Regions from separate parts of the Ralstonia psammae genome, predicted to be linked through region 2. Evidence: riboswitches for the same ligand, from Rfam matches in the RefSeq annotation. Region 2 holds a riboswitch; the other holds the start of a gene.

Region 1 (15,663 bases), on a different contig from region 2:
GCCTGCAAGACCCCACGGCGCGGCAACCGTTGCTACAGCTGGCGCAGGCGCTATAAGCGCCGTCAGAAACCCGGACATGTCGAAACAGAACCTCGTTCAGCCGAACCCCTGGGCACATCTGCGCGCCTTTACCGACGCACGCATCGCGCTAGGCCGCGCCGGCAACAGTCAGACGACCGACGCCGTGCTCGCCTTTGGCGTGGCGCATGCCCAGGCGCGCGATGCCGTGCATTTGCCGCTAGACCGTGCAGCACTGGCCGAGGCGCTAGCGCAAAGCGGCTTCACTGCCCTCGCCGTGCACAGCGCGGCGGCAGACCGCACCCAGTATCTGCGCCGCCCCGATCTTGGGCGCCAGCTTGACGATGCCAGCCGGGCAACGCTCGCAGCCGCGCGGGCCATGCAGCCATTCGACGTGGTCTTCGTGATTGCCGATGGGCTGTCGGCGCTGGCCGCGCAGAGCCACGGTGTTCCGCTCCTGCATCGCGTGCGTGAGCGTCTGCCGAGGGATTGGTCAATCGGGCCCGTCGTCGTGGCCGAGCAATCCCGTGTGGCGTTGGGTGACGAGATCGGCGCGTTACTCGACGCGCGGCAGGTGGTGATGCTGATTGGCGAACGGCCCGGTTTAAGTTCGCCTGACAGCCTGGGCATCTACCTGACCCATGGGCCGCGCGTCGGCCGTACCGATGCAGAGCGCAACTGCATCTCGAATGTGCGCCCGGCTGGGCTGACCTATGACCAGGCAGCGACCAAGCTGGTGTTCCTGCTCAATGGCGCGCTGGCGCTTGGCCGCAGTGGCGTAGACCTGAAAGACGACACGCCAGCCGTTTCCCCCGAGTCAGCCCGACTTGCCGAACGTCACAACCCGTGACACACTCCCCTCCGCTGCCGACACCGGCAGCATGCAGGCGCGGCTGGCGCACCAACGACAGCTGCTACACGCCGCAGGAGAGACCGGGCTGAAATCTACGCCCGGCGCCGATGGAGCAACCACCCCGGAAACTCTCAGGCAAAAGGACTGTGGCGTCGACTGCGAATCTGGAGAGAGGCGTGCACGCGCGCGCCCACCGAAGGGGAAGGCGCCAGCGCTGCTGACGCCCAAGCTCTCAGGTCCCGAGACAGATGGGGTGAGCCGACCGGATCGTCCGGTCATGACATCACTCCATAGGGACCGCCATGACGCACATCGTCATCGTCGGCGCCGGTATCTCCGGCGTCACCACCGCTTACACGCTCTCGCAACTCGGCTATCAGGTCACGGTGCTCGACCGCCACCTGTATCCGGCCATGGAAACCTCGTTCGCCAACGGCGGGCAGCTTTCCGCCAGCAACGCTGAAGTCTGGAACAGCACCGGCACGCTGCTCAAAGGCATCAAATGGATGCTGCGCAACGACGCCCCTCTGCTGCTCAATCCCAAGCCGTCGTGGCATAAGTACTCATGGATCGGCGAGTTCGTGGCCAGCATCGCGCACTACCGCCGCAACACCATCGAAACCACGCGCATGGCCATCGAGGCACGCAAGCACCTGTTTGCGATGGCCGAACGGGAGCAGATCGATTTCGACCTGCAGAAACGCGGCATTCTGCACGTCTACCACGACAAGGCGAGCTTTGCGGCAGCAGGCAAGGCCAACGCGCTGCTCGTCGCCGGCGGGCTTGAGCGCCACGCCGTAAGCCCCGAAGACATTGCTGCCATTGAGCCGACACTGCGCGGCACCTACTACGGCGGTTACTTCACCGAATCCGACGCCACCGGCGACATCCACAAGTTCACGCGCGGCCTCGCACAGGCCTGCGCAAAGCGGGGCGTTCGCTTCATGCAAGGCGTGGATGTGCGGGATGTGGAAACCACTGAAGCCGGCGTTCGCCTCCGGCTGCAGACCACACTGGATGACCGCCTTTCCACCAAGGCGGCGAATGTCGTACAGGACCTTGCCGCCGACGCGATGGTCGTGTGCGCGGGCGTGGGCAGCCGGCAGATCGCGCAATTGGTGGGCGATCGCATCAACGTGTATCCGGTCAAGGGGTATTCGATTACCGTGCACCTGGACGACGACGCCAGCGTGCAAGGCGCGCCGTGGGTCAGCCTGCTCGATGAGAGCGCGAAGATCGTGACAAGCCGCCTGGGCACTGGCCGCTTCCGCGTGGCCGGCACGGCAGAGTTCAACGGCTACAACCGCGACATCCGTGCGGATCGCATCGAACCCCTGGTGGCCTGGACGCGCCGCAACTTTGCTATTGACACGTCGCGCGTGGTGCCATGGGCAGGCTTGCGCCCGATGATGCCGGACATGATGCCGCGCGTCGGCCGTGGGCGGCATGCACGCGTGTTCTACAACACGGGCCACGGGCACCTGGGCTGGACGCTGTCCGGCGCCACGGCCGCGATGGTGGGCGACGTGATCGCGCGCGACTGCCCGGTGCATTGATCGCAGCAAGAGAAAAAGCTCGCCAAGACTCTGGCGAGCTTTTTCATTGCGAGAACGACCAAAGCGGTCAGAACTTGTGCCGCACGCCCAGCATGACACCCAGGCGCGAGTTGTTGCCATACGTGTTGCCCGAGTTGCTGAACGTGGTCGCGCTGTTCAGCGCAATCCAGGCGCCCTGCAGGCGGGTGTAGTCAACTTCGGCGTAGACGTCGGTGCGCTTGCTGAAGGCGTAGTCGAGCATGCCGGCAGTGGTCAGGCGCTTGCCGCTCGCGTCGAGGTGCTTCATCCAGTCGTACTGCACGGTGCCGATGAAGCTCAGTGCGCCGGAGATCGGCACCTTCGCGCCCACATAAGCGGCCTGGTTCTTGTAGTCGGCCACGTCGAGACGGCTGTTCGTATAGCCCAGGTACCACGTGGCGATCGAGGTATCGAGCTTGCCACCAAAGCCCCAGACCGTCTGCTTGCTGGCCAGGGCTGCCGGCACTGCCCCGAAGAACGCCGATGACACATCGTGCGTGACCTGGTACACCGCGCCCACTTCCGCCGGTCCCATGCTGTAGACGATCGACCCCGCGCCGGCCGAACTCTTGCTGAAGCTGCCCGCGGCTTCGCCAAAGGTCCATGCGCCGGCAAGTTGCAGGCCGCCGAACGACTTGATGTATTTGAGCGTGTTGTCGTAGCGCAGGCCGGTGTAGTTACCACCCTGATAGCCGACAATGGAGTTGTTGGCAAACGCCATTGCCTCGTACGAAGACAAGACCTCGTGCGCCAGCGTGTACTGCCGGCCCAGGTAGAGCTTGCCGTAGTCGCCTTCCAGGCCGACCACCGCAGTGCGTCCGAACAGACGCCCGCCCTGCTGGCTACCGCCGGTATCGGGGAAGAAGCCCGATTCCAGAATAAACATGGCCTTGGTGCCGCCTCCCAGATCTTCCGTGCCGCGCAAGCCCCAGCGGCTGCCGGTCAGCACGCCGTCCATCATCTGCAGATTGCTGTTGCCGGCCGCGTTTTCGTGCGTGCTATAGCGGACGGTGGTGTCGATCAGCCCGTAGAGCGTGACACCGCCGGCGGTTTGCGCAGCCGCTGGCAGGCTCGTGGCTCCGAGCACCAGTGCGGCAATCATTGTCTTGTTCATGGCTCCCTTGTCTCCTCTTTGATGTGATGGGTATGGATGTGCGACGGCTGCCCGCGCAGCCGTGGTGTTGCGTGGATACCGCCCACGGCCGCACAACCGTGAGCGCCAAGGTTCTCGTGATTCAGTGGTCGGCCGTCGTGGTGCTGCTGCGGCTCAGTTGCGCCTGCACGGCCATGCGCACGGCAGCGTTTGCCGCGCCGTAGCCGAGGTAGCCGTTGCGCTGGACAAGCTCGAAGAAAAAGCGCTCGCGAAAGGGTTCGGTGTAGGTGTGCAGAAAATCGCCGTGCGGGTCGCGGTCGTAGAGCAGACCGTCGTCGTGCAGGCGGGTGAGCAGCGCATCGTCAAGCCCGAGCCGGGCTGCGACGTCGTCGTAGTAGTTCTCGGGCACGTGCTGCAGGTGGGCCGCGCCGCGGTCGATGGCTTCAACGGTTTCGAACAGCCGGTCAGTGCGAAATGCAATGTGATGCACGCCCGAGCCCGCATAGGCGGCGATGAACCGGCCGGTGGCCGTGCGCCCGCTTTCCGATACGTTGAGCGGAATCCGTACGTTGCGGTCGGGGCTCACCATTGCCCGGCTTTTCACCAGGCCGTACGGGTCGGCAATCTCCTGTACGGCTTCGGCTTGCATGCCGAAAATGGCCCGGTAGAACAGCACGAAGCTGTCGAGCCGGTGCGCGGGAAGCGCCTGCGCAACGTGGTCGATCGATGCCAGACCTGCTGCATCGTCTTGCACGCCAGGATGCAAAACGAAATCGCTTTCATAAATGCTGCGATCGGCCTGGCGATCATCGATCAGATAGAGCAGCGTGCCATCGGGGGCGCGCAGCGCGGGGATGCTGCGTTCGGCAGGCCCCACCGGCCCCCGCCACTCCTGCGCGCACAACATACGTGCGCGTGCCATGGCGCGCTCGGCATCGTCCACCTTCAGGCCGATCGCACAGACAGAGGGCCCGTGCAGCTCGAAATGCTCGGACGCCGCGCTGTCCTGCTCCATATTCAGGATCACGTTGACGCGGCCTTGCCGATACAGGTCAACCGCCTTGGAGCGGTGGTGCCCGGCCCAGGCAAAACCCAGCGCACGCAGGCGCGTTTCAAGCTCCCGCCCTGCCGCGGCATCCACGGCAAACTCCAGGAAATCCACGCCTTCAAATTGAGCGGCGGCGGGCAGTTCCGCACCGCCCGCTTCGGACTCCAGCCAGAGCAGCGAACGCATGCCGTCCAGCGCCGTCAGCCGCGCGGGCGCAGAGCGGAATTCATCATTGAAGACTTCCAGCGATAGCGGCCCGGCATAGCCAGCGGCAAGCAAATCGCGTGCAAAGTCCGTCACTGGCAGGTCGCCCTGCCCCGGAAAGTTACGGTGATGCCGGCTCCAGGACAGTACGTCCATCGACAACCTTGGCGCATCCGCAAACTGCACAAAGAAGAGCTTGTCCGCAGGTACCTCCTGGAGCCCCTGCAGCGAATCGCCCAGCGACAGCGTATGGAAGCTGTCGAGAATCAGCCCGAGCGCCGGATGGTCAGCCTGCTGCACGATCTGCCAGGCCTGGCGCCACGTCCGCGTGTGCCGCCCCCATGCAAGCGCCTCATAGCCGACGCGCAACCCGCGCCGCGCCCCTGCTTCTGCCATCTGGCGCAGATCGTCTGCCGCGCGCGCCGGGTCGTCGATGGCGATGTCCTGCACGTTGCTGCATACCAGCACCGTCTCGACACCCAACTCGGCCATCACGTCGAACTTGCGCTCGGCGCGCGCAAGGTTTCGGGCCAATGCCTCACGCGGCATGGATTCGAAATCGCGGAACGGCTGGTACAGCATGATCGCCAGCCCAAGGTCTGCCGCCATCTGCCGCACGCGGGCCGGCGAGCCGTCGAAGTTCAGCAGATCGTTTTCGAAGATCTCGATGCCATCAAAGCCGGCAGCGGCCGCCGCTTCCAGCTTTTCAGGCAGCGTGCCGGACAGGCACACGGTGGCAATGCATTTGGGATGGCGCGCTGCGCGGAGCGAATTCATGGCAATGCGTTGGTCTGACGATGCCCGCAGCGTAGGTGGGCACGCAGTGCATTCACAAGCGGCATTCGCGCAACAACGTGCGATGATCGTACAATCGTGCGCACATATCGCTCGTTTTTAGGGTTATCGCCATGACGAAGGAACCGCTGAACCGGCGCGACTGGATCGCCGGGCTGGAAAAAGGGCTCGCCATCCTGGAAGCGTTCGACCATGACCATCCGCGGCTAACCCCCACGCAGGCGGCCGAGTTGACCGGCCTCACCCGCACCGCCGCGCGCCGCTACCTGCTGACGCTTGAACACCTGGGCTACCTCACCAGCGAAGGCACGCTATTCAGCCTGACGCCGCGCGTGCTGAAGGTGGGCTGGTCGTACTTCGATTCGGCACGCCTGCCGCGCACGGTGCAGCCGTTCCTGCAGCAGGTCACGGCCGCAGTTGGCGAAGTGGCCTACCTCAGCGTGCTCGACGAGTGGGAGCTGGTGTTCATCTCGCGCACCAGCACGAGCCGCGTCATGAGCACCGGTTTCGTGCTGGGGGCGCGCGTTCCGGCGCCGCTCGCATCGGCGGGGGTGATGATGCTGGCCGCGCTGCCCGAACAGACCGTCCAGGCCTGGTTGGAGACCTGCGTGCTGACGCCCTATACGCCCTATACGATCCTGCAGCGCGACCGGCTGCTCGATGAGATCCGCAAGGCCAACCGGCAAGACTACGCCGTGGTCGAGCAGCAATTGCAGATTGGCGTCCGCGGGGTGGCGGTACCGCTGCGCGACCGTCATGGCAACGTGATCGCAGCGTTGAGCGTGAACATGCAAGTCGGCGCAGAAACGACCGAGCACGCCTTGCAGCGTGTGCTGCAGGTGCTGCAGGACACCGCACTTTCGATCATGCGTGTGCTGTAACTCGCCACGCACGTCCGTTGCACCAAGGCGTCATGCGTTGACACACCTACGGACTCGGAGAAACCCTTGAGTCGTTCGTTATTCGCACCATATTGTGCGATTATCGAACGCTTTCCAGCGACAGTCGCTTGTGCCCCGCCCTGGCGGCGGACTACGCTGCGTTGCGTGTACAGACGGCCCTTCATCGAACGCATTGCACGATAGGCCGCACAGATAAAACCGGAGACAACCATGACCGCAGCCCCTGCCCACGAGCCCCTGGGCAAGCACCAGTCGAAGAAAGCCGCCGCCAGCGGCTGGATCGGCTCGGCGCTCGAGTACTACGACTTCTTTATCTACGCCACCGCAGCGGCGCTGATCTTTCCGCAGATATTCTTCCCCAAGGGCGACCCGAAGACGGCGATCATCGCCTCGCTCGCCACCTATGGCGTGGGCTATGTCGCGCGGCCGATCGGCGCGTTCGTTCTGGGCCATCTCGGCGACACGCACGGGCGCAAGAACGTGCTGCTGTGGTGCATGTTCCTGATGGGCTTTTCGACCATCGGCGTGGGCCTGTTGCCGACGTATGACCAAGTCGGCCTGTGGGCGCCGACACTGCTGGTCATCATGCGCCTGATCCAGGGGTTTGCCGTGGCCGGTGAAATCTCGGGCGCCAGCTCGATGATCCTGGAGCACTCACCGTTTGGCCGGCGCGGCTTCTACGCGAGCTTTACGCTGCAAGGCGTGCAAGCCGGGCAGATTCTGGCGGCCGCCGTGTTCTTGCCGCTGGCGCACTACATGCCTGCCGACCAGTTCAACACCTGGGGCTGGCGCATTCCGTTCCTGCTGAGCTTCGTGGTCATCATTGCCGGCTACATCATCCGCCGCGAAGTGCACGAAACACCCGCGTTTACCGCTGAGCAACAGCAACAAGGCCGCCCGCGCTCGCCCGTGCTCGACGCTTTCAAATACAGCACGCCCGACATGCTGCGCGTGGTCTGCATGGCGCTGATGAACGTGATTCCGGTGGTGGCAACCATCTTCGGCGCGGCCTATGCGGTGCAGCCGGCTTACGGCATCGGCTTTGCCAAAGACATCTACCTGTGGATTCCGGTGGTGGGCAACATCGTTGCAGTGCTGGTCATTCCGTATGTTGGCGATCTGTCCGACCGCATTGGCCGCAAGCCGCCGATCGTGCTGGGCTCCCTGCTCGCCGGGGTGCTTGCCTTTGCCTACCTGTACGCCATCAGCATCAAGAACGTGCCGCTCGCGTTTGCCATGTCGATCCTGATGTGGGGTGTGGTCTACCAAGGCTACAACGCGGTGTTCCCGAGCTTCTATCCAGAGTTGTTCCCGACGCGCACCCGTGTGTCGGCCATGGCGATTTCGCAGAACATCGGTACTGCCATCACCGCCATGCTGCCAGCGCTCTTCACTGCCGTGGCGCCGCCGGGAGCCACCAACATCTGGTTGACCGTGGGCGCCATTGCCTTTGGCGTCACGGTGATTGCCGCCGTGGCCGCCATGAGCGCACGCGAGACCTACCGCATCCACATGGACGACCTGGGGCAGCCCACCGCCCAACCCGTCGACAAGGCTGAATATGCCCGCCAGCGGGCCGGAGCCTTGGCCGCCTGAAACACGCCTCTCCTGAACCATGATTTCTGGAAAAACCACCCTCATCGCCCACATCGGCTACCCGACCGAGACGTTCAAGTCGCCGATGATCTACAACCCCTGGTTCGAGCAAAAAGGCATCGATGCCGTTGTGGTGCCCATGGGGGTCAAGGCAGAGGATTACGCGCAGAGCCTCGAATCGATCTGCCGCTTCACCAACCTGCGCGGCGCGCTGATCACCATGCCACACAAGGTCACCACGGTGGATTTGGTCGATGAAGTCACGCCCGCCGTGCGCATTGCGGGCGCCTGCAATGCGGTGCTCAAGCGCGATGACGGCACCTTGCTGGGCGACCAATTCGACGGTGCCGGCTTTGTGCGCGGCGTGCTGCGCAAGGGGCGCCAGCTTGAAGGGGCGCGTGTGCTGCTTTCAGGAGCCGGCGGTGTCGGTTCGGCGATTGCCGCGTCGCTGGCGGCGGCCGGTGTGGGCGAGCTGGCCTTGTATGACACGCGCGCAGAATCCGCTGAATCGCTGGGGCGACGTCTGCGCGAGCACTACCCCGCGTTGCTCGTGCGCACCGGGTCGAATGATCCGGACGGCTTCGATGTCGTCGTCAACGCCACACCGGTGGGGATGAAGGAAGACGATCCGCTGCCCTTCGACGTGACGCGCATCGCGCCCAACTGCTTTGTGGGCGAAGTGGTCATGAAATCCGAGTACACGCCGCTGCTGCGCGCGGCGCTCGACAAGGGTTGCGACGTCCAGGTCGGTACCGACATGCTGTTCGAGATGATTCCCGCGTATCTGGAGTTCTTCGGTTTCGGCACCGCTTCCGCAGAGGAGCTGCGGCGCAGCGCAGCCATTGCATATTGAGCCGATGACGCGTCGCCCCCTGAGCTTTGCCCTGCTGCTGCCGTTGTTGCTGTCGGCACAGCCGGTTGCGACCGACAGTTACCTCCCCGCCCTGCCAGCCATTGCCCAGACGCTGGGATCGGCCAGCACGAGCCTCACGGTCTTCGCGCTGGCCTTTGGCATTGGGCAACTGCCGATGGGCAGCCTGGCCGATCGTTTTGGCCGCCGCCAGGTGCTGCTGATCGGGCTCGCATGCTACGCCATGGCTGCGCTGGCCGGCGCGCTGGCAACGACCGCTTCCATGCTGACCGCAGCGCGCGCCCTGCAGGGTTTCTCGATGGCCGCCATCCTGGTATGCACGCGCGCTGCCGTACGCGATCTGCACCCGGCACGCGATGGTCCGCACGTCATGGCGCGCGGTCTCACGGGGCTGGGCTTCGTGGCGTTGATGGCACCGATTCTCGGTGCCTTTGTCGCGCAACACGCAGGTTGGCGCTGGGTGCTGGCGGGCATGAGCTTCTATGCGATCGTGCTGTGGGCGATGTGCTGGTACGGCTTTGCCGAGACCCGGCAAGAGACGCACAACCAGGCAGGCAGCGTGCGTGAGATCTTTTCCAGTGCGGATTTTCGCCTCTGGGGGCTGCTGGCCGCCACAACCTACGCCGGCATCTTCTGCTTCCTGCTGCTTTCGCCGATGGTCTATATCGCGTACCTCGGCCTGTCACCCGAGCTTTACGGCTGGATACCGGCCGGCGGCTCGCTCGTCTATATCGTGAGTACAACCGGCTGCCGACGCCTGCTGCGTCGCCAAAGCCTCGTGCGGACGGTGCAGCAAGGCGCAACGCTCAGCCTGATCGGCGCCTGCATCCAGGGATTGGGCTGCTGGCTGCTTCCCGGGCATGCATGGCCGCTGCTGCTCGGGCACGGCGTCTATTGCATGGGCCACGGCATCCACCAGCCTTGCGGCCAGGCAGGCGCGGTGGGCGAGCTACCGCATCTTGCGGGGCGGGCGGTGTCATGGTCGGGCTTCATCATGATGCTGGCTGCCTTCTGCCTGGGGCAGACCGCGGCCGCCTTTGACAACCCATCGCACAGCCTCGGCGCCTGGCCCATGGTCGTGCCGATGATGCTTGCCGGCGCCGTGCTCGCGTGCATCGCCTTCCTTTGGCTACCAAAGCTGCAGAATCAGCCGGATCCACAAAGGGCTGCCGCATAACGACTGTTGGATGTGCATTGCCACGCGCGTGGTACACAATGCGGTGTCCTCATTCTTTGCTTCAGCCACAGGAGTTTGACCATGAGCCGCAACGCCGACCTGCCATTCAAGACCGCCGGCTTGGAGTTCATTGAGTTCGCCACCCAAGCGCCTGTCGCGCTCGGCCAGGTGTTCGTATCGCTCGGCTTCAAGGCCATTGCGCGGCACGTGAGCAAGGACGTCACGCTGTACCGGCAAGGCGACATGAACTTCCTTGTCAATGCCGAAGCCGATTCCTTCGCGCACCGCTGGGCAGAGGAATATGGCGTGGGCATCTGCGCCATCGGGATTCGCGTCGACGATGCACAGCGCGCCTATGACCGCACCGTTGAACTGGGCGCATGGCCGGCCGAGGCCGAGCCGATCGGCCCGAGCGAGCTGGTGATCCCGGCCATCCAGGGCGTGGGCGATACGCACCTGTATTTTGTCGACCGCTGGCGCGGCAAGCACGGCGCCAGGGGAGGCTTGGGCGATATTTCCATCTATGACATCGACTTCCGGCCGCTGGACACCGCGACCGCGCATGAGGACTGGCACCACGCCGGCGTTGGGCTGGCGCGGGTCGACCACCTGACGCAAACCGTCGGCCCCGGCCGCCTGCAGGATTGGATCGACTTCTACCGCAACCAGCTCGGCTTCAGTGAAATCCACGAACTGCATGCCAACTGGCACGTCGCGGCAGATTCCCGCGTGATGGTGTCATCGTGCGGCATGATCCGCATTCCCCTCTATGAAGAAGGCACGCACCGCGCGCACCTCATGCACGCCTACTTGCCCGACCACCCCGGCGAAGGCGTGCAACACATTGCGTTGGCCACCGACGACATCCTGCGCACAGCCACCGCGCTGGCCGCCAACGGCCTGACCTTCGTCGAGCCCCCTGCGCACTACTACGACACCGTCGACGCGCGCCTGCCCGGTCACGGGTTGGACCTGGAAGCACTGCGCCGGTACGGCATCCTGATCGACGGCGAGATCGTCGACGGCGTACCCAAACTGTTCCTGCAAACCTTCGTCAAACGCCACCCGGGCGAGATCTTCTTCGAGATCGTGCAGCGGCGCGGGCATCACGGCTTTGGCGAAGGCAATCTGCCGGTGTTGACGGCGCTGGCCTGATCGACCGTTTTCTGTGCCGCCCAAGAAAAAAGCCCGCATTTGCGGGCTTTTTCCATACTGCGGGTGCTGCAACGCCAATCAATAACCGGCTGCCAGCCCCGTGTTGCGACGCGGATCATTCGCGCCATAGAAGCGGTTGTTGCCGACCGGTTTGCCGCCCAGCGACGGCGCACCGACGATGATCGCCGCCAGGTGGTTGGCCGGCTGCGGCGCACCCAGGTTGTGGCCCATCGACGTCAGCATCTTGCGCGTATCTTCCGACAGCGCGTACGGCTCGACGTTGGTCACGTCCGGCAGCCATTGCTGGTGGAAGCGCGGCATATCGACGGCTTCCTGCACGTTCATGCCGTAGTCGATCGCGTTGATCATGGTCAGCATGACGGCCGTGATGATGCGGCTGCCGCCCGGCGTGCCCACCACCATGACGGGCTTGCCGTCCTTGGTGACGATGGTCGGGCTCATCGACGACAGCGGACGCTTGCCCGGGGCAATCGAGTTGGCCTCGCCCTGCACCAGGCCGTACAGGTTCGGCACGCCCACCTTGGCGGTGAAGTCGTCCATCTCGTCGTTCAGGATCACGCCCGTCTTGGCGGCCGTCACCTTTGCACCAAACCAGTCGTTGAGCGTATACGTGACGGACACTGCGTTGCCGTACTTGTCAGCAATCGAGTAGTGCGTCGTATTGCTGCCCTCGTGCGGCTCGACGCCCGGCTTGATGTCCTTCGACACACCGGCCTTCTTCGGGTCGATCACGGCACGGATCTTGGCCGCGTAGTCCTTGCTCAGCAGACGGTCCAGCGGGTTCTTGACGAAGTCCGGGTCGCCCAGGTAGCTGTTGCGGTCCACATAAGCGTGGCGCATGGCTTCGATCTGGTAGTGGGTGGCCTGCGCGGAATGCCAGCCCAGATCCTTGAGCGGATAGCCTTCCAGGATGTTCAGCATTTCGCAGATGATCACGCCGCCCGAGCTTGGGGGCGGTGCCGACACCACGTGATAGCCACGGTAGTCGCACTCGACCGGCGCCAGTTCGCGCGTTTTGTAGCTGACGAGATCCTCTTGCGTGATCAGGCCACCACCGGCCTTGCTCGACGCAGCAATGGCCTGCCCGACCCAGCCCTTGTAGAAGCCGTCGGTGCCCTTGCTGCTGATCTCGCGCAACGTCTTGGCCAGATCGCGTTGCACCAGCTTCTCACCCACCTGGAACGGCTGGCCCTTGTTCAGGAAGATCGCGCCGGATGCAGCGTCTTCCTGGAAGTCCTTGGTGGAGGTGTGCAGCATGTCGACATCGCCCTGATCGAGGACGAAGCCCTTGTCGGCCAGCGTGATAGCCGGCGCGATCAGTGCAGCGCGTTGCATGGTGCCGTACTTCTGGCGGGCGTATTCCATGCCCGACACGGTGCCCGGCACACCCACTGCCAGGTGGCCCTTGGTGGACGCGCCCTTGATGACGTTGCCGTCCTTGTCGAGGTACATGTTGGCGGTGGCGCCCTTCGGGGCGACTTCACGGAAGTCGAGGAAGGTCTTGCGGCCATCGGCCAGTTGGATGGTCATGAAACCACCGCCGCCCAGGTTGCCGGCAGCCGGATAGACCACCGCCAGTGCGTAGCCCACTGCCACTGCGGCATCCACCGCATTGCCACCGCGCTTGAGCACGTCGACACCGACCTTGCTGGCCAGATGCTGTGCTGCGACAACCATGCCGTTCTCCGCGGCCACGGGTGCGACGGATGCCGCGTGTGCGACGGTCGTGATGCTGATGGATGCGATTGCGGCGGTGATCCACCGCATGCCTGTTCTTGGATTCTGCATAGGAGCTCCTTTGGTACCTTCATGGACGCCGGTCGTGCCAGCGTACGTGTTATGGGCGCCCGAACCTTATCAAGCCGAGCGCTGGGGCACTATAGCCTCATCCCCGTATTGACGCTTTGGGCTGGCGGTGGAACGGCACGCAACGCTAGCCCAGCGGCACCTCGAGGCCGATCTTCACGCGGTTGAGCACCACGGCCGTGCGATACCACTTGATGTTGTCGTTGTCGTCGAACAGCCGACGCGCCAGGGCTTCGTACTCTGTCATCGTGGCCACGTTCAGGATCAGGACGAAATCGGCCTCGCCGGTCACGTAATAGCACTGCTGCACCTCGGGGCCGGAGAGCGCCTTCTTGAGCGCAGCCATCGCCGCGGTATTGGTGCGCTCGGCATGCACCTCAACGATGACGGTGATGGGTTTGCCCACCCGCTCTGGGTCCACCAGCGCCACGTTGCCGACGATGACGCCCGCCTCCTCCATCCGTTTGATGCGCCGCTGCACGGCCGCGGTCGATAGATTGACCTCCTCCCCGATCACGCGCAGCGGCGTGGTGTAGCACCGCTGCACAGCGTTGAGGATCGCGATGTCGAATGCGTCGAGTTCGAGCGATTTCTGTGGGGCCATAGCCGGCTCGGAGCGAGAAATTTTTGCGTCTGGCTGGGCAGAATAGCTGAAATTGCTCTGCGGACCTGACATAGGATTTCATGGTCCATTCGTTCGCAGAGGCCCGCCCCATGCATTGGCAATCCCAGCTCGTCAACCCGGAAACGCTTGCCCCTGGCGGCTTTCGGTCGTTGGTGACACCCGTCTACCGCGGTTCAACCGTGCTGTTCGACAATGCGGCGCAGGTCGTAGACGACTGGCGCCATGCGCAGCACGGCTATACCTACGGCTTGTACGGCACCCCGACCGCCATTGAACTCGGCGCGCGGATTGCGCAACTCGAACGCGCACGCCACAGCTTTATCGTCCCCGGCGGGCAGGCGGCCATCGCCCTCGTCTACCTGGCCTGCTGCGGCGCGGGCAGCCATGTGCTGGTGCCGTTCAGTGCCTACGGGCCCAACCGCAGCATGGCCGACGGCCTGCTCAAACGCATGGGCATCGAGGTCGAAACCTATGACCCGCTCATCGGTGCTGGCATCGGCGGCCTCATCCGCCCGAACACCACGCTCGTTTGGACCGAAAGCCCCGGCTCGGTCACGATGGAAGTGCAGGACGTGCCCGCAATCGTGGCAGCGGCGCATGCGCGCGGCGTGCCGGTGGCGCTCGACAACACGTACACGGCCGGCGTGTATTTCGATGCTTTTGCGCACGGCGTAGACATCAGCATGCAGGCGCTGACGAAGTACGTGGGCGGCCACAGCGATCTGTTGCTCGGGTCGGTCTCGGTCAACTCGGAAGCCATGTTCGAACGTGTGGGCAGCGCCTTCGCCGATCTGGGCATGGGCGCCTCGCCCGACGATTGCAGCCTGGCGCTACGTGGCTTGCAAACGTTGGGCCTGCGGCTCGAACGCCTGCAAGCCTCCACCTTGGCAGTGGCGCGCTGGCTGCATCTGCAGGATTGCGTTGCCAGGGTGCTGCATCCGGCGCTGCCGTCATGCCCTGGCCATGAACTCTGGAAGCGCGACTTTACCGGCGCAACCAGCGTGTTTTCGGTGGTGTTCCAGGAGAGCGTCTGCGCCGAACAGGTCAACGCCTTCATTGACGCGCTGCGCATGTTCAGGATTGGCATGAGCTGGGGCGGCACGAGCAGCCTGGTGATGCCATATCCGGCGCTGGCCCGACCGAATCGCCACTATCGCGGCCGCCTGGTGCGGCTCAATGTGGGGCTGGAGGCGCCGGAAGACCTGATTGCCGATCTGCGGCAAGCCATGGCCCGCGCAGCCATCCAGGAGCAGGCTGTCATCGCATAACCGCCGACACGTCAATCCGCCGGTGCAAGGGGCGGCGCACGCCGCTTCACCGGTTGGGTCTTGACGATGGCGGTATTGGTCTCGGCGTGATAAGCCACGCGATCAAGAATCTGGTCGAGCTGATCGATCGAGCGCACGTACAACCGGGCGATGAAGCAGTCTTCGCCCGTGACCTTGTCGCATTCGCCAATCTCGGGAATCTCTTCGATCAGCTTCTGCACGATATGCAGCTTGCCCGGCATCGGCCGCACCCGGACGATGGCCTGCAGCGTGTAGCCCAGCGCCGCGGGGTCAATCTCGACGGTGTAATGCCGGATCACGCCGCGCTCTTCCAGCCGGCGCAGGCGCTCCGACACGCTGGGGGACGACAGGCCCACCTGCTCAGCCAGTTGCTTGAGCGAGATGCGGGAATCGGTCAGCAGGACATCCAGAATGCGTTGATCCAGCGCGTCAATCGTGTTCACCATATCTCCCGTCGCCCATTCAGGCATTCTGCCTTATTTCATTAGAAAGAATGCTTATTTTGCCTTAGAAATGCAATGGAAGTCAGGCCATCCGCATGCGATCCTTATTGCATCCAAGGCTCAAGGTGATTCGCATGAACGATAAGACGCGCGGCACGGTGGAGATGACCACCGCCATGGTCATCTCGGGGAC
Region 2 (15,663 bases):
GGACTGGATTGCGTTGTCGTTCGTGCAGCGCGCCGAAGACGTGATCGCCGCGCGCGAGATCATCGGCGACCGCGCCGGCCTGCTCTCCAAGATCGAGAAGCCCGCCGCGCTGCTGCATCTGGAAGACATCGTGCAGGCCTCCGATGCGCTGATGGTGGCGCGTGGCGACCTGGGCGTGGAACTGCCGCCCGAGCGCGTGCCCGGCGTGCAGAAGCGCATCCTGCGCATGGCGCGCCAGCACGGCAAGCCGGTGGTTGTGGCCACGCAGATGCTGGAATCGATGATCGAAGCGCCGGTGCCGACGCGCGCCGAAGCCTCCGACGTTGCCAGCGCCGTGTATGACGGTACCGATGCCGTGATGCTGTCGGCCGAATCGGCCAGCGGCAAGCACCCGGTGGCGGCGGTCAGCATCATGAACCGCATCATTGCCGAGACCGAGCGCGATCCGCTGTACCGCAACCTGATCGATGCGCAGCACCAGGCCCCCCTGCCCACGCGCCAGGATGCCATCTGCGCGGCCCTGCGCGACGTCACGCACATCCTGGGCGCGGTGGCCACCGTCACCTACACGTCCAGCGGCAAGACCAGCCTGCGCGCCGCACGCGAGCGGCCGCTTGCGCCCATCGTGAGCATCACGCCGCGGCTGGACACCGCGCGCCGGCTGGCGATTGCCTGGGGTGTGCACAGCACCGTCAGCCCAGACGTGAACAACGTCGATGAAATGGTGGATGCAGCCTGCCGTGCCGCCGCGCGCGAAGGTTTTGCCGTGTCTGGCGACCAGATCGCCATCACGGCGGGCATGCCGTTCGGTCAGGCCGGTTCGACCAACCTGCTGCGCCTGGCGGAGATCTGGCCGCAGACGCTGGTCACCGCACAAACCGAAACCACTGCACTGCAGCCCGAGCCGGCAACGGTCTAACGTGCCTTCGGGCCAGTCGGTCGATCAGACCACCTTGGAGTAGCGCGGGACGAAGGTGACGGGCTTGCCCTCGGCTTCTACCGCGCGCTCCGTGCCTGCCTCGCGCAGGTGCGCATCGAACACCATGGCGATGCGCCGCACCAGCAGCCGCCCTTGCGGCGTGATGACGATGCGTTCGTCGCCGACTTTCAGCAGGCCGGCGTCTTCCAGCGGCGCCAGCGCGGCAAGCTCGTCCGCAAAGCTGCGCTTGAAGTCCAGCCCGTGGCGTGCGCCGAATGCGCGCATGTCCAATTCAAACCCGCACATCAGCTCGCCGATCAACGCCCGGCGCACGTGGTCGTCGGGCGTGAGCGACATGCCGCGCAGCACGGCCAGCTCCCCTGCGTCGACGCGCGCGTAGTACGCGTCGAGGTCCTTTTCGTTCTGCGCATACACATCGCCCACGCGGCTGATGGCGGACACACCAAATGCCAGCATGTCGCAATCGGCGTAGGTGGAATAGCCCTGGAAATTGCGCTGCAGCCGGCCTTCACGCTGCGCGATGGCGAGTGCATCGTCGGGCCGCGCAAAGTGGTCCATACCGATGTAGACATAGCCCTCGGCGACAAGGCGCTCCACCGTCATGGCGAGCAAGTCGAGCTTTTCGTCAGCGGTGGGGAGCGCGAGCATGTCGATCCGGCGCTGCGCCTTGAACAGGTGCGGCAGGTGCGCATAGCTGTAGACGGACAGCCGATCGGGCGCCATCTCCAGCACGCGGTCGAGCGTGGCATTGAAGGTGTCCGTGCGCTGATGCGGCAGGCCGTAGATCAGGTCGAAGCTGATCGACTCGAAGCCAAGCCGGCGCGCGGTGTCGACCACGCGGCGCGTCTCTTCCACACTTTGGATGCGGTGGACGGCGCGCTGGACGTCGGGGTCAAAGTCTTGAATGCCAAGGCTTGCGCGGTTGAAGCCGATGTCGGCCAGGACTTCAAGCGTGGCGTCGTCGGCATGGCGCGGATCGAGTTCGACGGAGATCTCGGCATCGCTGGCCAGATCGAAATGCTCCCGCGTGGCGGCCATCACGGCGCGCATCTCGTCGTGCGCAAGGAACGTGGGCGTGCCACCGCCCCAATGCAACTGCGTCACGCGGCGCAGAGGGCCAATCTGGTTGGCCACCATCGCCATCTCGCGCGCAAGGGTTTCAACGTAGCGTGCGCTGCGCGAGCGATCCTTTGTGATGACCTTGTTGCACCCGCAGTAATAGCAAAGGTTCGCGCAGAACGGCAGGTGCATGTACAGCGACAGCGGCGCATGCAGCGCCGGCGCGATCGCGGCGCGGCGGTGCAAGGCGTCGAGATAGTGGGTGTTGCCGAACCCGTTGTGAAAGCGGTCGGCCGTCGGATACGAGGTGTAGCGCGGGCCGTGCGTATCAAAGCGCTGTGCGAGCGCGCGCACCTGCGGCGCCGACCAGCGGAAGGCGGTGTCATTTGCGGCAGACGGAGCGTCGGCCCGTTTGGCGAACGGAAACATGGGGCGATTGTTGTGGGGGCGATGGTTCATCCTAAAACTGCGGTGCCGGCGTCGCGTTGATGTGTGTCAACGTCGGTCGATGCCTGGACCAAAGCGTTGCTAGCTGCACGCGGGCTGGCACAACGGCACAACAGTGCAGGTCTTCGACGGGTCTTTTCGGGGTTTTGGGTTGTTGGTGCATCCCTTGTTTCATCCCCTGCCGGGGCTGACTCACTTTCTTTGGTCTTGCCCAAAGAAAGTAAGCAAAGAAAGGCGCGCCCGAGATGGCGAAAGATTCCTTGAATTTCCATAACCGGGCGGAGACGGGAAAAACTCGCTGCGCTCAAACAGTTTCCCGTCTTGTTTCCGCCCGCTTACGGAAATTCAAGGCGCCATCTAGGGCAGGAAAGTCAAAGGACAAAAACCAAACCCGAACCCTCGGGGCGCCCGCCCAAACGACAAGGCCAACCGCGCGATGGGTTGGCCTTTTTCTTTTGACGTTGAGCCCTAGATGGCGCCTTGGATTTTTGTTGCGGGGAGGATAAAGAGGGGAGGCTGTCTGAGCGCAGCGAGTTTGCCTCCCCTCCCTCCCCGCGACACAAATCCAAGGGGAAGTCGCCATCTCGGGCGCGCCTTTCTTTTGCTTACTTTTCTTTGGCAAGACAAAGAAAAGTAAGTCGGTCCCGGCAGGGAACGAAAAGGAGATGGACCACCAAGGCAAAACCAAAAACCCAATCACGAAGCCACTGGTTTCTTAGCCGCCAACAACCCCTTCAACGCCCCCAACCGATCCTTCGGCGACATCGCCGGCATCGTGTCCTCCGGCGTCGGGCCGGCATCCTCCCCGAGCTTCATCTCCGCGATATAGCGCGACGGCTCACACACCACCGTCTCCCGCGCACGCTTGCGCTTCTTGCACCAACTGATATGCAAGCTGCGCTGCGCCCGCGTGATCCCCACATACATCAGACGCCGCTCTTCTTCGATCTTCTCGTCGGTCAGATCGTCATCTTCACGGCAATGCGGCAGGATGCCCTCTTCCACGCCCACCAGAAACACGTGCGGATACTCCAGCCCCTTGCTCGCATGCAGCGTGGACAGGCGCACCGCATCCGGGTCTTCTTCCTTGCCTTCGAGCATGCTGATCAGCGCGATGGTCTGCGTCAGCTCCAGCAGGTTCTTGCCGGTGTCCGCCAGGCCATCGGCATTGTCGAAGCCGGTGGCCTCTTCGCCGTCTTCTTTTTCGGGCTTGGTGCCCTTGCGCTTGAGCCAGTCGAGGAACTCCAGCACGTTGGTCCATTTGTTCTGGGCCTGGCGCTCGTCGTAGGTGTCGTACAGGTAGGCCTCGTAGTGGATGCCCTCCATCATCTCGTCGAGCAGCGTGGCGGCGGGCTCCTTGGCGGCGCGGTCTGAAAGCCTCACGATGAATTCGCAGAACACCCGCAGCGGCTCCAGCTGACGCGGCGCGAGTTGCGCTTCGATGCCGCCCATCATCGCCGCCTCGAACAGCGACACCTTGGCCTGCCCCGCGAACGAACCCAGCACTTCCAGCGTCGCGTTGCCCACGCCGCGCTTGGGCGTGGTGATGGCGCGAATGAACGCAGGGTCGTCATCCGCATTGGCAATCAGCCGCAGATAGGCGCACAGGTCCTTGATCTCGGCCTTGTCGAAAAAGCTCTGCCCGCCCGAGAGCACATACGGAATGCGCTCGCGGCGCAGGATCTGCTCAAACAGGCGCGCCTGGAAGTTGCCCCGATACAGGATCGCGTAATCCCGAAACTGTGCGCGACGCTCGAACTTGTGGGCGGAAAGCTTGAAGACCACGCTCTCGGCTTCGTGCTCTTCGTCATTTGCGCTCGTCACGTTGATGGCGTCGCCCATGCCGTGTTCGCTCCACAGCGTCTTCTCGAACAGCTTCGGGTTCTGCGCGATGACCGCGTTGGCAGCGTTCAGGATGCGCACCGTGGAGCGGTAGTTCTGCTCCAGCTTGATGACCTTCAGGTTCGGAAAATCCGTTTGCAGCAGCTTGAGGTTGTCGAGCGTGGCACCGCGCCAGCCGTAGATGGCTTGGTCATCGTCGCCCACCGCCGTGAAGGCCGGCGCACGCAGGTGCGAGCCGCCCGCCAGCAGCTTCAGCAGCTGGTACTGGCAGGCGTTGGTGTCCTGGTATTCATCGACGAGGAAGTAGCGCAGGCGGTTCTGCCACTTCAGGCGCACCTCTTCATTGCGAGCGAACAGCTCGGCGGGAATACGGATCAGATCGTCAAAGTCCACCGCCTGATACGCGTGCAGCGTCGCGACGTAATTGCGGTAGACCAGCGCGGCCTGGTGGTCATCAACGTTGTTGTTGGCGAGCGCCTCGGCAATCGCGGTGTCCGGGTCGACGAGGCCGTTCTTCCACAGCGAGATCGTGCTCTGCACGCGGCGGATCAACTGCTTGTCGGTGGTCGCCAGTTGCTCTTGGATCATCCCGAAGCAATCGTCCGAATCCATGATCGAGAAGCGTGGCTTCAGGCCGACGTGCTCGGCTTCGGCCCGCAGAATCTGCACCCCCAGCGAGTGGAACGTGCACACCGTCAACTGCTTGATGGGGATGCGCTTGCCGTCTTCGCGTGTCTTGCCGTCCATCAGCTTGGCGACGCGCTCCTGCATTTCCTTGGCCGCCTTGTTGGTGAAGGTCACCGCAGCGATGTGCTTCGGCTCGAACCCCTTGTCCAGGATCAGGTGCGCGATCTTCTGCGTGATCACCCGCGTCTTGCCGGAGCCGGCCCCGGCCAGCACCAGACACGGGCCGTCGAGGTAATGCACACCTTCAGATTGGGCAGCGTTGAGCCCGTGGGCGAGACCGGAAGACATGGGGGAGCGGCGGAAGAAAAAAGCAGGCGGGAACGTACAGCGGAGGGCGATGGTAGCACGCGCGGGCGCCCTCCCCGGGGGCCCGGCCCCGCGAGGGCGTGCCATCGGCCGATGGTTGCGGGCGCGCTGGCCACAGGGAGCGGAATAGGAGTTTTCTGATTCATTCGTACAAGCGGCATCCCCAGAATCAAGCCATACGAAGACGTAACTTGTTGTGTCGACGGACTCCCCGTTCTTCGTGCAGGCGCCCGCCACGGCCGGGGGCTTCCCGGGCGCACCCGACGCGCCCGCTTCCCTTCTTCCTGCCTGTATTCGTGGGCGCACCGAGCCGTCTGGACGGCTTTATTCCATCCACCGCCTTTCGGAGTTTTCTCATTTTGCAGCGCACAACGAGAAATTACTCTTTTAACGAAACGCATCAGAAACCATTTTCCGTTACCACCAAACGGCCGGGCCGCCGACACATCGTTTAAATCGGCGCCGAATTCAAGATCATTTGAGGGTTGTTAAATGAACAAGACTTATCGCGTTATTCGGAATAAATCCACGGGACTGTGGATGGTGGCGTCGGAGATCGCTTGCGGTCGAGGAAAAGGGCGTACAGCCTCGATGCTGTTGGCCGCCTCGCTTCTTGGTGGCGGGTTTATGTCCGCTCCAAGCGTCCACGCCCAAACTGCGAATGGCGGCCTGCAACTGTGTGACGCGACCACACCTGCCAACTCGACAGGCTATGGCTCGAATGGCTCGGGGAAGCTCAGCTGCACTTCAACCTCCGCCTCATTCAGCCTCAACAACTACGGGGATACCAACGGGCTCGCCGGCTTTTCCGCCTCTACCGCCCGGGTAACCGGCTATCGAACTGGGCTGCTCGAACTGAAGGGTGACGCCGGTATTTCTCTGCTGGGCGCCGCCACGTTTAACTCCAATGCCTCGTTTTCCGGTCAGCAAATCAAGAATCTGGGCGTAGGTACAGCAGACACCGACGCCGTGAACGTCTCGCAGTTGAAGGGTGTGTTCACTGCATTGGGCGGCGGCGCCCAACTCAATGCCGACGGCACGATCACGGCGCCAAGCTACGCACTCGACAGCAACAAGACGACGGTCAACACCGTCGGCGCGGCGCTGACCAACCTCGACACGCGCGTCACGGCCAACAAGACGGCAACCGACGCCAACACCACCCACATCACCAACCTGACCGACGGCACGGCCGGCTTGGTGCAAAAGGACGCCTCCAACAACCTGACCATCGGCAAGGACATCGCTGGCACCAGCGTCAGCGTGGCGGGCACGGCCGGCGCGCGCACCCTCTCCGGCGTGAAGGACGGCACCCTGAGCAACACCAGCACCGAAGCCGTCACGGGCAAGCAACTGTTCACCACCAACAACCGCGTCGACCAGCTCGCCAGCGGTTCGCTCGGTATCGTGCAGCAGAACGCCAGCACCCGGACCGTCACCATCGGCAAGGATGCCGACGGCGCGGACATCTCCTTCGCCAACAAGGACGGCAACAACCGCCGCCTGGTGAATGTCGCCAACGGCCAGCAGACCACTGACGCGGTCAACCTGGGCCAGCTGAACACCGTCAAACAAACGGTCGTCGATAACGCCCAAGCATCCGCCGACGCCCTGGGCGGCGACGCGGCGGTGGACGCCACCGGCAAGCTGACCGGCCCGACCTACACGCTGGACAACGGCAAGACGTTCACCAGCGTGGGCACGGCATTGAACAACCTCGACGCGCGCACCACGACCAACACGACCGACATTGCCGGCCTGAAGGACGGCACGGTGGGCCCGGTCAGGCAGGATGCCGACACCAAGGCCATCAGCGTGGCCGGCAGCACGGGCGGCACCAGCATCAACGTGGCCGGCACGGATGGCGATCGCACGATCTCGGGCGTGAAGGCTGGCGCGGCGGATACCGATGCGGCCAACGTCGGCCAAATGAACACCGCCGTCAACGCGGTGCAAACCAACGTCAACAACCTCTCGACGACCGTCAGCGGCATCGACACGCGGGTGACACAGAACACGTCCGACATCGCCCAGGCCAAGACGGACATCGGTACGACTAACACCAACGTCACCAACCTGACCAACACCGTCAGCAGCATCGACACACGTGTCACGCAAAACACCAACGACATCAGTACGCTGTCGGGCCAAATCAACTCCGGCTCGGTGGGTCTGGTCAAGCAGGATGCCGACACCAAGGCCATCAGCGTGGCCGGCAGCACGGGCGGCACCAGCATCAATGTGGCCGGCACGGATGGCGATCGCACGATCTCGGGGGTGAAGGCTGGCGCGGCGGATACCGATGCGGCCAACGTCGGCCAGGTCAAGGCGGTGCAGACTGACGTCAACACGCTGAGCGCCATCGCCAGCGCCAATGCCACCGCCACGGTCAATGCCCTGGGTGGCGGCGCCACCGTGGGCAGCGACGGCAAGATCACCGCGCCCACCTACACGCTCAACAACGGCGCGACCACCGTCAACAGCGTGGGCGACGCGCTGGGCAACCTCGACACCCGCACCGTCGCCAACGCGAACAGCATCAGCAATCTGACCGGTCAGATGAACTCCGGCTCGGTGGGCCTGGTGCAAAAGGATGCGGAAACGGGCGACCTGACCATCGACGGGGACGGCGCCGGCACGCAGATCAGCCTGGGCGGCAAGGATGCCTCCGGCAACGCTATCACCCGCAAGCTGACCAACGTGACGGCTGGCACGGCCGACACGGACGCGGCCAACGTTGGCCAGCTCAAGAGCGTGGACAACAAGGTGGCGGCACTGCAATCCAGCGCCGTTCAGTACGACGACGCCTCCAAGGGCACGCTGACGCTGAACAAGGGCGGCAGCGCCACGCAGATCAAGAACGTGGCCGACGGCACGGACGACACCGACGCCGTCAATCTGCGCCAACTGATGAAGGCCGGCATGGTCAACCCCGATGGCACGGTGGCCAGCGTGGTGACCTACGACGACGCCTCGAAGGAATCCGCCACGCTGGGCGGCGCAAACGGCACCAAGCTGACCAATCTGACGGACGGCAGCATCGCCGACGGCAGCAAGGACGCCGTGACGGGCAGCCAGCTCAACGCCAGCTACCAGCGCGTGGCAGGCGCGCTGGGCGGTGGCGCCAGCCTCACCAATGGCGTATGGACCGCACCGTCGTACCACTTCATCGGAGGCCAGCAGTACAACAACGTGGGCGACGCACTGGCCAACCTCGACACCCGCGTGAACACCCTGGAGCAAGGCGACCAGAGCGCGAACATGCTCGACGGCAACGGAAACGACACCGATACGAAGACCGAAGCCGCCGCCACGGGCAGCAACTCGGTGGCCAGCGGCACCAATAGCACGGCGGTGGGCGCGAACGCGCAGGCCAACGCCACGAACAGCGTGTCGCTGGGCAACAACTCGGTGGCCGATCGTGACAACACGGTGTCGGTCGGCTCGCAGGGCAGCGAGCGCCAGATCACCAACGTCATGGCTGGCGTGCAGGACACCGACGCGGTCAACGTCAAGCAGATGAACGACAAGGTCGCGGGCGTGCAGGGGCAGATCGACACCCTGCAAAGCCAGGTCAACCAGCGCTTCGACCAGATGGACAGCCGCATGAACCGCCTGGGTGCCATGAACGCCGCCATGTCGACCATGGTGGCCAGCGTGGCCGGCCTGCAGACTGAGAACCGTATGGCCATCGGCACCGGGCTGTATCGCGGCCAGACCGCGCTGGCCATCGGTTACCAGCGCAAGATCGGCTCGCGCGCAAACGTGACGATTGGCGGCTCCACTGCCGGCGGCACGGAATACAACGTGGGTGTGGCAGCGGGCTACGGTTGGTAAGCGGCTAGTTCCTCGCGTTGCCTTGAGGGCGCATGGGCTTGGTTGGCCGAGGCCCCCTTCTTGTTTGTGGTCGATACAGCACCTGGATCTCGTGTCCTGTGCCACTGCGCGTGGCACGCCAGACTCGTTGCGTCACGCGCACTCGTTTGCGCCCCTCGCTTTACCCCGGGCCGTTACACCGCTTACGCGCCGTTACACGACCGCCGTAAGCGACCATGCGCGGCAGGCCGTTATGGACAGGACAGCGGCTGAATCGGTCGGCCGCCCACCGGAGAACGCACCATGAACCGCATCGTCAAAGCCCTGGCCATCAGCGCCGTCGCCCTGTCTGCTACCACCGGCGCCTTTGCCCAGACGCAATGGCAGAAGGACCACCCGCGCCGCGCCGAGGTCAACCACCGCCTCGCCAACCAGAACAAGCGCATCCACAATGAAGTGAAGGAAGGCGAGATCACCAAGGGCCAGGCCCGCCAGCTGCACAAGGAAGACCGTCAGATTCGCCAGGAAGAGCGCGACATGGCTTCACAAAACGGTGGGCACATCACCAAGCAGGAACAGCGCACACTGAACCAGCAGGAAAACCAGGTGAGCCGCCAGATCGGCAAGTAAGCACCGGCTTTCCGGCAACCCGCGCATCGGCCACACCGGCATGAGGTGTGGCCGTCGTCTTTTGCGCCCGGCGGGGCGCACCGGCCGGCCCCAATTGACAATCCAGCCCCCCTTCCGTAAATTCCGCCCATCCATCCGGGAGAGCGTGCCCGCCGTACACGGCCAGGCACCGCCGAAGGGGTAGCACCCGAAAACTCTCAGGCATCCAGGACCGGGCGGATCGGCGGACATGCGTCCGACCGCACTCTGGAGAGCTGGCGCCGCACGACCACTGCGGGCGCCCACCGAAGGGGCTCACGAACGGCGCGCACCGCTATGCGCCCCGCTTCGCAATCTCTCAGGTACCAAGGACAGAGGGGCCATCTGCGCAGCTGATGATCTTCATGGCGTCACCATGAGGGATCAGGCTGCGCGGGTGGCCTTTTTGCTTTTCTGGTCCCCGTTCAATGCGCTGCGCCTGGCCACGGCGGCGCCATCAGCCGAGAGATTCCATGACGCTCCAACACACGCCGCTCAATGCCATCCACCGCTCGCTGGGCGCCCGCATGGTCGACTTTGGCGGCTGGGACATGCCCGTCAACTACGGCTCCCAGATCGAAGAACACCATGCCGTGCGGCAAGACGCCGGCGTCTTCGACGTCTCGCACATGTGCGTGGTGGACCTCACCGGTGCACGCGTGCGCGACTTCCTGCGCGGGCTGATCGCCAACAACGTCGACAAGCTGCAGACGCCGGGCAAGGCGCTCTACACCTGCATGCTCAACCCCAAGGGCGGCGTGATCGACGACCTGATCGTCTATTTCTTCCGCGAAGACTGGTTCCGCCTGGTGGTCAACGCCGGCACCGCACCGACGGACCTGGAATGGATCGTCGCGCAGAACGCAGCCGCCGGCACCGACGTGACCATCACGCCGCGCCGCTCAGACAACAACGCGGGCGCCGAGCCGCTGGGCATCCTGGCCGTGCAAGGCCCGAACGCGCGCGCCAAGACCTACGCCGCACTGCCCGGCACGCAGGCTGTGGGCGAGGCGCTCAAGCCGTTCAACGCCGGCTTCGTCGCCGTGGAAAACGTGGGCGAGATCATGGTGGCCCGTACCGGCTATACCGGTGAAGACGGCTTCGAGCTGGTCGTGCCGGCCGCGCAGATTGCCGGTGTGTGGGAGCGCCTGCTGCACGCCGGCGTGCGCCCGGCGGGCCTCGGCGCGCGTGACACGCTGCGCCTGGAAGCCGGCATGAACCTCTACGGCCAGGACATGGACGAACACGTTTCGCCGCTGGATGCCGGGCTCGCCTGGACCGTCGACCTGCAAAGCGAACGCGACTTCACCGGCAAGGCCGCGCTGCAAGCCGGCGGCCAGCGCGACCAGTTCGTCGGCCTGATCCTGCGCGACAAGGGCGGCGTGCTGCGCGCCCACCAGAAGGTCATCACTGCCGCCGGTGACGGCGAGATCACCAGCGGCACCTTCAGCCCAAGCCTGTCGCTCTCCATTGCCCTTGCGCGCCTGCCCAAGGACGTGGCCATCGGCACTGACGTACAGGTCGAAATTCGCGACCGCAAGTTGACCGCGACTGTGGTTAAACTGCCGTTCGTGCGCAATGGCAAGGCGCTGGTCAGCTGAACCCCGATTCTGCATCCCCCAATACCAATCTTCCGGAGAAACCTTTCATGAGCAACGTCCCCGCCGATCTGAAGTACACCGAACACGACGAGTGGATCCGCGTTGAAGCCGACGGCACGCTGACCATCGGCATTACCGACTTCGCACAGGAGCAGCTCGGCGACATCGTCTTCCTGGAGCTGCCGGAAGCCGGCCGCGCCGTCGCCAAGGACGAAGCGATTGCAGTGGTGGAATCGGTCAAAGCCGCTTCCGATATCTTCGCCCCGGTGGCTGGCGAGATTGTCGCCAACAACGCCGATGCCGCCGGCGCACCGGAATCCGTGAACGAAGGCGCCTACGAGGCTTGGCTGTTCAAGATCAAGCCGACCAACGCCGACGACGTGAACGCCCTGATGTCGGCCGCTGATTACGAAGCCAAGATCGGCTAAGCCGGTCCTCCGGCCGATGCGCGTGCCCTGACCTGCGCCGCGCATCGGCTTTTGCCTGAATTTCGAGCCCTTGCCATGAACGCTCCGCACCCCGCTTCCTCGGCGCTTGCCGCCGAACGCCCCACCCTGGCTGACCTGGAGGCGCGCGACGCCTTCGCGCACCGCCACATCGGTCCATCGGCCGACGAGCAGGCCCAGATGCTGGCCGCGCTCGGCTACGCCAGCCGCGCCGCGCTGATCGACGCCGTGATCCCGCCGGCCATCCGCCGCCAGGACGGCATGCCGCTGGGCGAATTCACGCAGCCTCTGACCGAAGAAGCGGCGCTCGCCAAGCTGCGCGGCATCGCGGGGCAGAACCGCGTGGCCAAGAGCCTGATCGGCCAGGGCTACTACGGCACGCACACGCCGGGCGTCATCCTGCGCAACATCCTCGAAAATCCCGCCTGGTACACGGCTTACACGCCGTATCAGCCGGAGATCTCGCAGGGCCGCCTGGAAGCGATGCTGAATTTCCAGCAGATGGTGATCGACCTGACGGCAATGGACATCGCCAATGCATCGATGCTGGATGAAGCGACCGCCGCCGCTGAAGCGATGACGCTGCTGCAGCGCATTGGCAAGTCGAAGTCGACCGTGTTTTTCGTGGCGGACGACGTGCTGCCGCAAACGCTGGAAGTCGTGCGCACGCGCGCTGAGCCGATCGGCGTGCAAGTGGTGACGGGGCCGGCGGCCGACGCTGCCAAGCACGACGCGTTCGGTGTGCTGCTGCAATACCCGGGCGCCAACGGTGCACTGCTGGGTGATCTGTCGACGTACCAGGCGCTGACCGACGCCGTGCACGCTGCCGGCGGTCTGGTCGTTGCGGCGGCTGACCTGCTGGCGCTCACGCTGCTGGCCGCGCCGGGCGAATGGGGTGCCGACGTCGTGATCGGCAACACGCAGCGCTTTGGCGTGCCTTTCGGTTTCGGCGGCCCGCACGCCGGCTACATGGCCGTGCGCGATGCGTTCAAGCGTTCCATGCCGGGCCGCCTCGTCGGCGTGACGGTCGATGCGCAGGGCAACCCCGCCTACCGCCTCGCGCTGCAAACGCGCGAGCAGCACATCCGCCGCGAGAAGGCCACCTCGAACATCTGTACCGCGCAGGTGCTGCTGGGCGTGATGGCGTCGATGTACGCCGTCTACCACGGCCCGCAAGGCCTCAAGCGCATCGCCCAGCGCGTACACCGCCTGACCGCCACGCTGGCCGCCGGCCTGCGCGCGATCGGCTACACGTTGGAAGCCGACGCCTTCTTCGACACGCTCACGGTCGCCACCGGCCCGCGCACCGCCAACCTGCACATCGCTGCGCAGGCGCACGGCATCAACCTGCGCCAGATCGACGAGACTCGCCTGGGCATCTCGCTGGACGAGACGGTCACGCGCGCGGATGTCGTTGCGCTGTGGGAAGTCTTCGCGCACGCCGCCCACGCTGCCGCACCGGACTTCGACAAGACCGAAGCGGGCGTTGCCGACGCGTATCCGGCCTCGCTCGTGCGCCAGAGCGCGTACCTGACGCACCCGGTGTTCAACGCGCACCACTCCGAGCACGAAATGCTGCGCTACCTGCGCAGCCTCGCCGACAAGGACCTCGCGCTGGACCGCACGATGATCCCGCTGGGCTCGTGCACGATGAAGCTCAACGCCACCGCCGAAATGCTGCCGGTGACGTGGCCCGAGTTCGCGAACATCCACCCGTTCGCCCCCGCCGACCAGACCGTCGGCTACCGCGAAATGATCGACCAGCTCGAACAGATGCTGTGCGCAGCCACCGGCTACGCCGCCATCAGCCTGCAGCCGAACGCCGGCTCGCAAGGTGAATACGCCGGCCTGCTGATCATCCACGCGTACCACGCCAGCCGTGGCGAAGCGCACCGCAACGTGTGCCTGATCCCATCGTCGGCGCACGGTACGAACCCCGCGTCGGCACAGATGGCCGGCATGCAGGTCGTCGTCGTGGCCTGCGATGAGCGTGGCAACGTGGATCTGGCCGACCTGGAAAAGAAGGCCGCCGAGCACAGCAAGAACCTCGCGGCCATCATGATCACCTACCCGTCCACGCATGGCGTGTTCGAGGAAGGCGTCAAGCGTGTCTGCGAAATCGTGCATAGCCACGGCGGCCAGGTGTACGTGGATGGCGCGAACATGAACGCCATGGTCGGCACCGCCGCGCCGGGCCACTTCGGCGGCGACGTCTCGCACCTGAACCTGCACAAGACGTTCTGCATCCCGCACGGCGGCGGTGGCCCGGGCGTCGGTCCGGTGGCCGTGGGTGCGCACCTCGCACCGTTCCTGCCCGGCCGCGCGGCTTCGGGTGAAGATGCCAGCCAGAACATCGGCAACGTCTCCGCAGCGGCGTTCGGCTCGGCGTCGATCCTGCCGATTTCGTGGATGTACATCGCCATGATGGGCGCGGCCGGCCTGACCGCCGCCACCGAGACGGCCATCCTGTCGGCCAACTACGTGGCCAAGCGGCTTGCGCCGTACTACCCGGTGCTGTACACGGGCGCGCACGACCTCGTGGCACACGAGTGCATTCTCGACATCCGTCCGCTGCAGAAGGAATCGGGCATCAGCAACGAAGACATCGCCAAGCGCCTGATGGACTTCGGCTTCCACGCACCGACGATGAGCTTCCCGGTGCCGGGCACGCTGATGATCGAGCCGACCGAGAGCGAGCCGAAGGTTGAACTCGACCGCTTCATCGACGCGATGATCGCCATCCGCGCAGAAGTCGACAAGGTGATCTCGGGCGAATTCGACCGCGAGGACAACCCGCTCAAGCACGCCCCGCACACCGCTGCTGTGGTGATGGCCGATGACTGGTCGCACAAGTACACGCGTGAGCAGGCCGCCTACCCCGTCGCATCGCTGCGCGCGCGCAAGTACTGGCCTCCGGTTGGCCGCGCCGACAATGTCTACGGCGACCGCAACCTGTTCTGCGCCTGCGTGCCGATGAGCGAGTACGCGCAGGACTAAAACCGGCGACCCAAGCGCGATTGCCGTCGCGCTGCACCTCAGGCGGCCGCCTCGCACCACGGGGCGGCCGTTTGCATCTGAACACCCCGTGCGCGGGCGGCCACAAGCCGACCCGCCTCCTTTTGCAAAACGCCCCCGGAGCCTTACCTCATGGCTGTTTCTGTTTTCGACCTCTTCAAGATCGGCATCGGTCCATCCAGCTCGCACACTGTCGGGCCAATGCGCGCCGCGCTGATGTTCGCCTCCGGCCTCGAAGCCGATGGGCTGATGCCGCAAGTCGCCAGCGTGCGCGTCGAGCTGTATGGCTCGCTTGGCGCCACCGGCAAGGGCCACGGCACAGACCGCGGCGTCATCCTCGGCCTGATGGGCGAGGCGCCGGACACCATCGACCCCGACACCATCGATGCCAAGCTCGCTGAGTTGCGCGCATCGCAATCGCTGTCGCTGCTGGGCCGTCACGCGGTGCGCTTTACCGAGAAGGAGCACATCGCCTTCTACCGCCGCGAGGCGATGGCCGAGCACCCGAACGGCATGAAGTTCCACGCCTTCGACGCCGCCGGCGAACGGCTGCGCGAGGCGCGCTACCTGTCGGTGGGCGGCGGCTTTGTCGTCACGGCCGGTGCACCCAACACGCAGGTGCTCGCCGCGCATGATCAGTTGCCGCACCCGTTCCGCAGCGGCAAGGAACTGCTGGCGATGTGCACATCGACGGGCAAATCCATCGCCCGGTTGATGCTGGAAAACGAACTGACGTGGCGTACCGAAGCCGAGGTGCGCGCCGGCCTGCTCAACATCTGGCACGTGATGCAGGCGTGCGTGACGCGCGGCTGCCGCACCGAAGGCGAACTGCCGGGCCCGTTCCACGTGCGCCGCC

The links. Region 2 has a riboswitch for glycine ahead of gcvT (glycine cleavage system aminomethyltransferase GcvT). Riboswitches for the same ligand answer to the same signal wherever they lie in the genome.
Region 1: it holds a riboswitch for glycine, as region 2 does, so the genes downstream of both, R2N16_RS07000 (D-amino acid dehydrogenase) here and gcvT (glycine cleavage system aminomethyltransferase GcvT) in region 2, are expected to answer to the same signal.

What each region holds. Positions count from the first base shown of each region.
Region 1 covers NZ_CATZBU010000003.1:40,353-56,015, forward strand. The annotation lists gene R2N16_RS06990 (ethanolamine ammonia-lyase subunit EutB) at 1-56, shown strand, start outside; gene eutC (ethanolamine ammonia-lyase subunit EutC) at 77-868, shown strand; glycine riboswitch at 933-1,028, shown strand; gene R2N16_RS07000 (D-amino acid dehydrogenase) at 1,174-2,427, shown strand; gene R2N16_RS07005 (porin) at 2,495-3,559, opposite strand; gene R2N16_RS07010 (bifunctional sugar phosphate isomerase/epimerase/4-hydroxyphenylpyruvate dioxygenase family protein) at 3,681-5,567, opposite strand; gene R2N16_RS07015 (IclR family transcriptional regulator domain-containing protein) at 5,699-6,466, shown strand; gene R2N16_RS07020 (MFS transporter) at 6,698-8,083, shown strand; gene R2N16_RS07025 (shikimate dehydrogenase family protein) at 8,103-8,936, shown strand; gene R2N16_RS07030 (MFS transporter) at 8,941-10,131, shown strand; gene R2N16_RS07035 (4-hydroxyphenylpyruvate dioxygenase family protein) at 10,213-11,286, shown strand; gene ggt (gamma-glutamyltransferase) at 11,365-13,095, opposite strand; gene R2N16_RS07045 (Lrp/AsnC family transcriptional regulator) at 13,241-13,717, opposite strand; gene R2N16_RS07050 (cystathionine beta-lyase) at 13,828-15,006, shown strand; gene R2N16_RS07055 (Lrp/AsnC family transcriptional regulator) at 15,018-15,470, opposite strand; gene R2N16_RS07060 (DMT family transporter) at 15,605-15,663, shown strand, end outside.
Region 2 covers NZ_CATZBU010000005.1:250,836-266,498, reverse strand. The annotation lists gene pyk (pyruvate kinase) at 1-919, shown strand, start outside; gene hemN (oxygen-independent coproporphyrinogen III oxidase) at 944-2,428, opposite strand; gene R2N16_RS13325 (UvrD-helicase domain-containing protein) at 3,143-5,263, opposite strand; partial or broken gene R2N16_RS25520 (ESPR domain-containing protein) at 5,774-5,893, shown strand; gene R2N16_RS13320 (YadA-like family protein) at 5,909-9,118, shown strand; gene R2N16_RS13315 (hypothetical protein) at 9,401-9,727, shown strand; glycine riboswitch at 9,854-9,951, shown strand; glycine riboswitch at 9,964-10,091, shown strand; gene gcvT (glycine cleavage system aminomethyltransferase GcvT) at 10,219-11,346, shown strand; gene gcvH (glycine cleavage system protein GcvH) at 11,394-11,774, shown strand; gene gcvP (aminomethyl-transferring glycine dehydrogenase) at 11,850-14,789, shown strand; gene R2N16_RS13295 (L-serine ammonia-lyase) at 14,940-15,663, shown strand, end outside.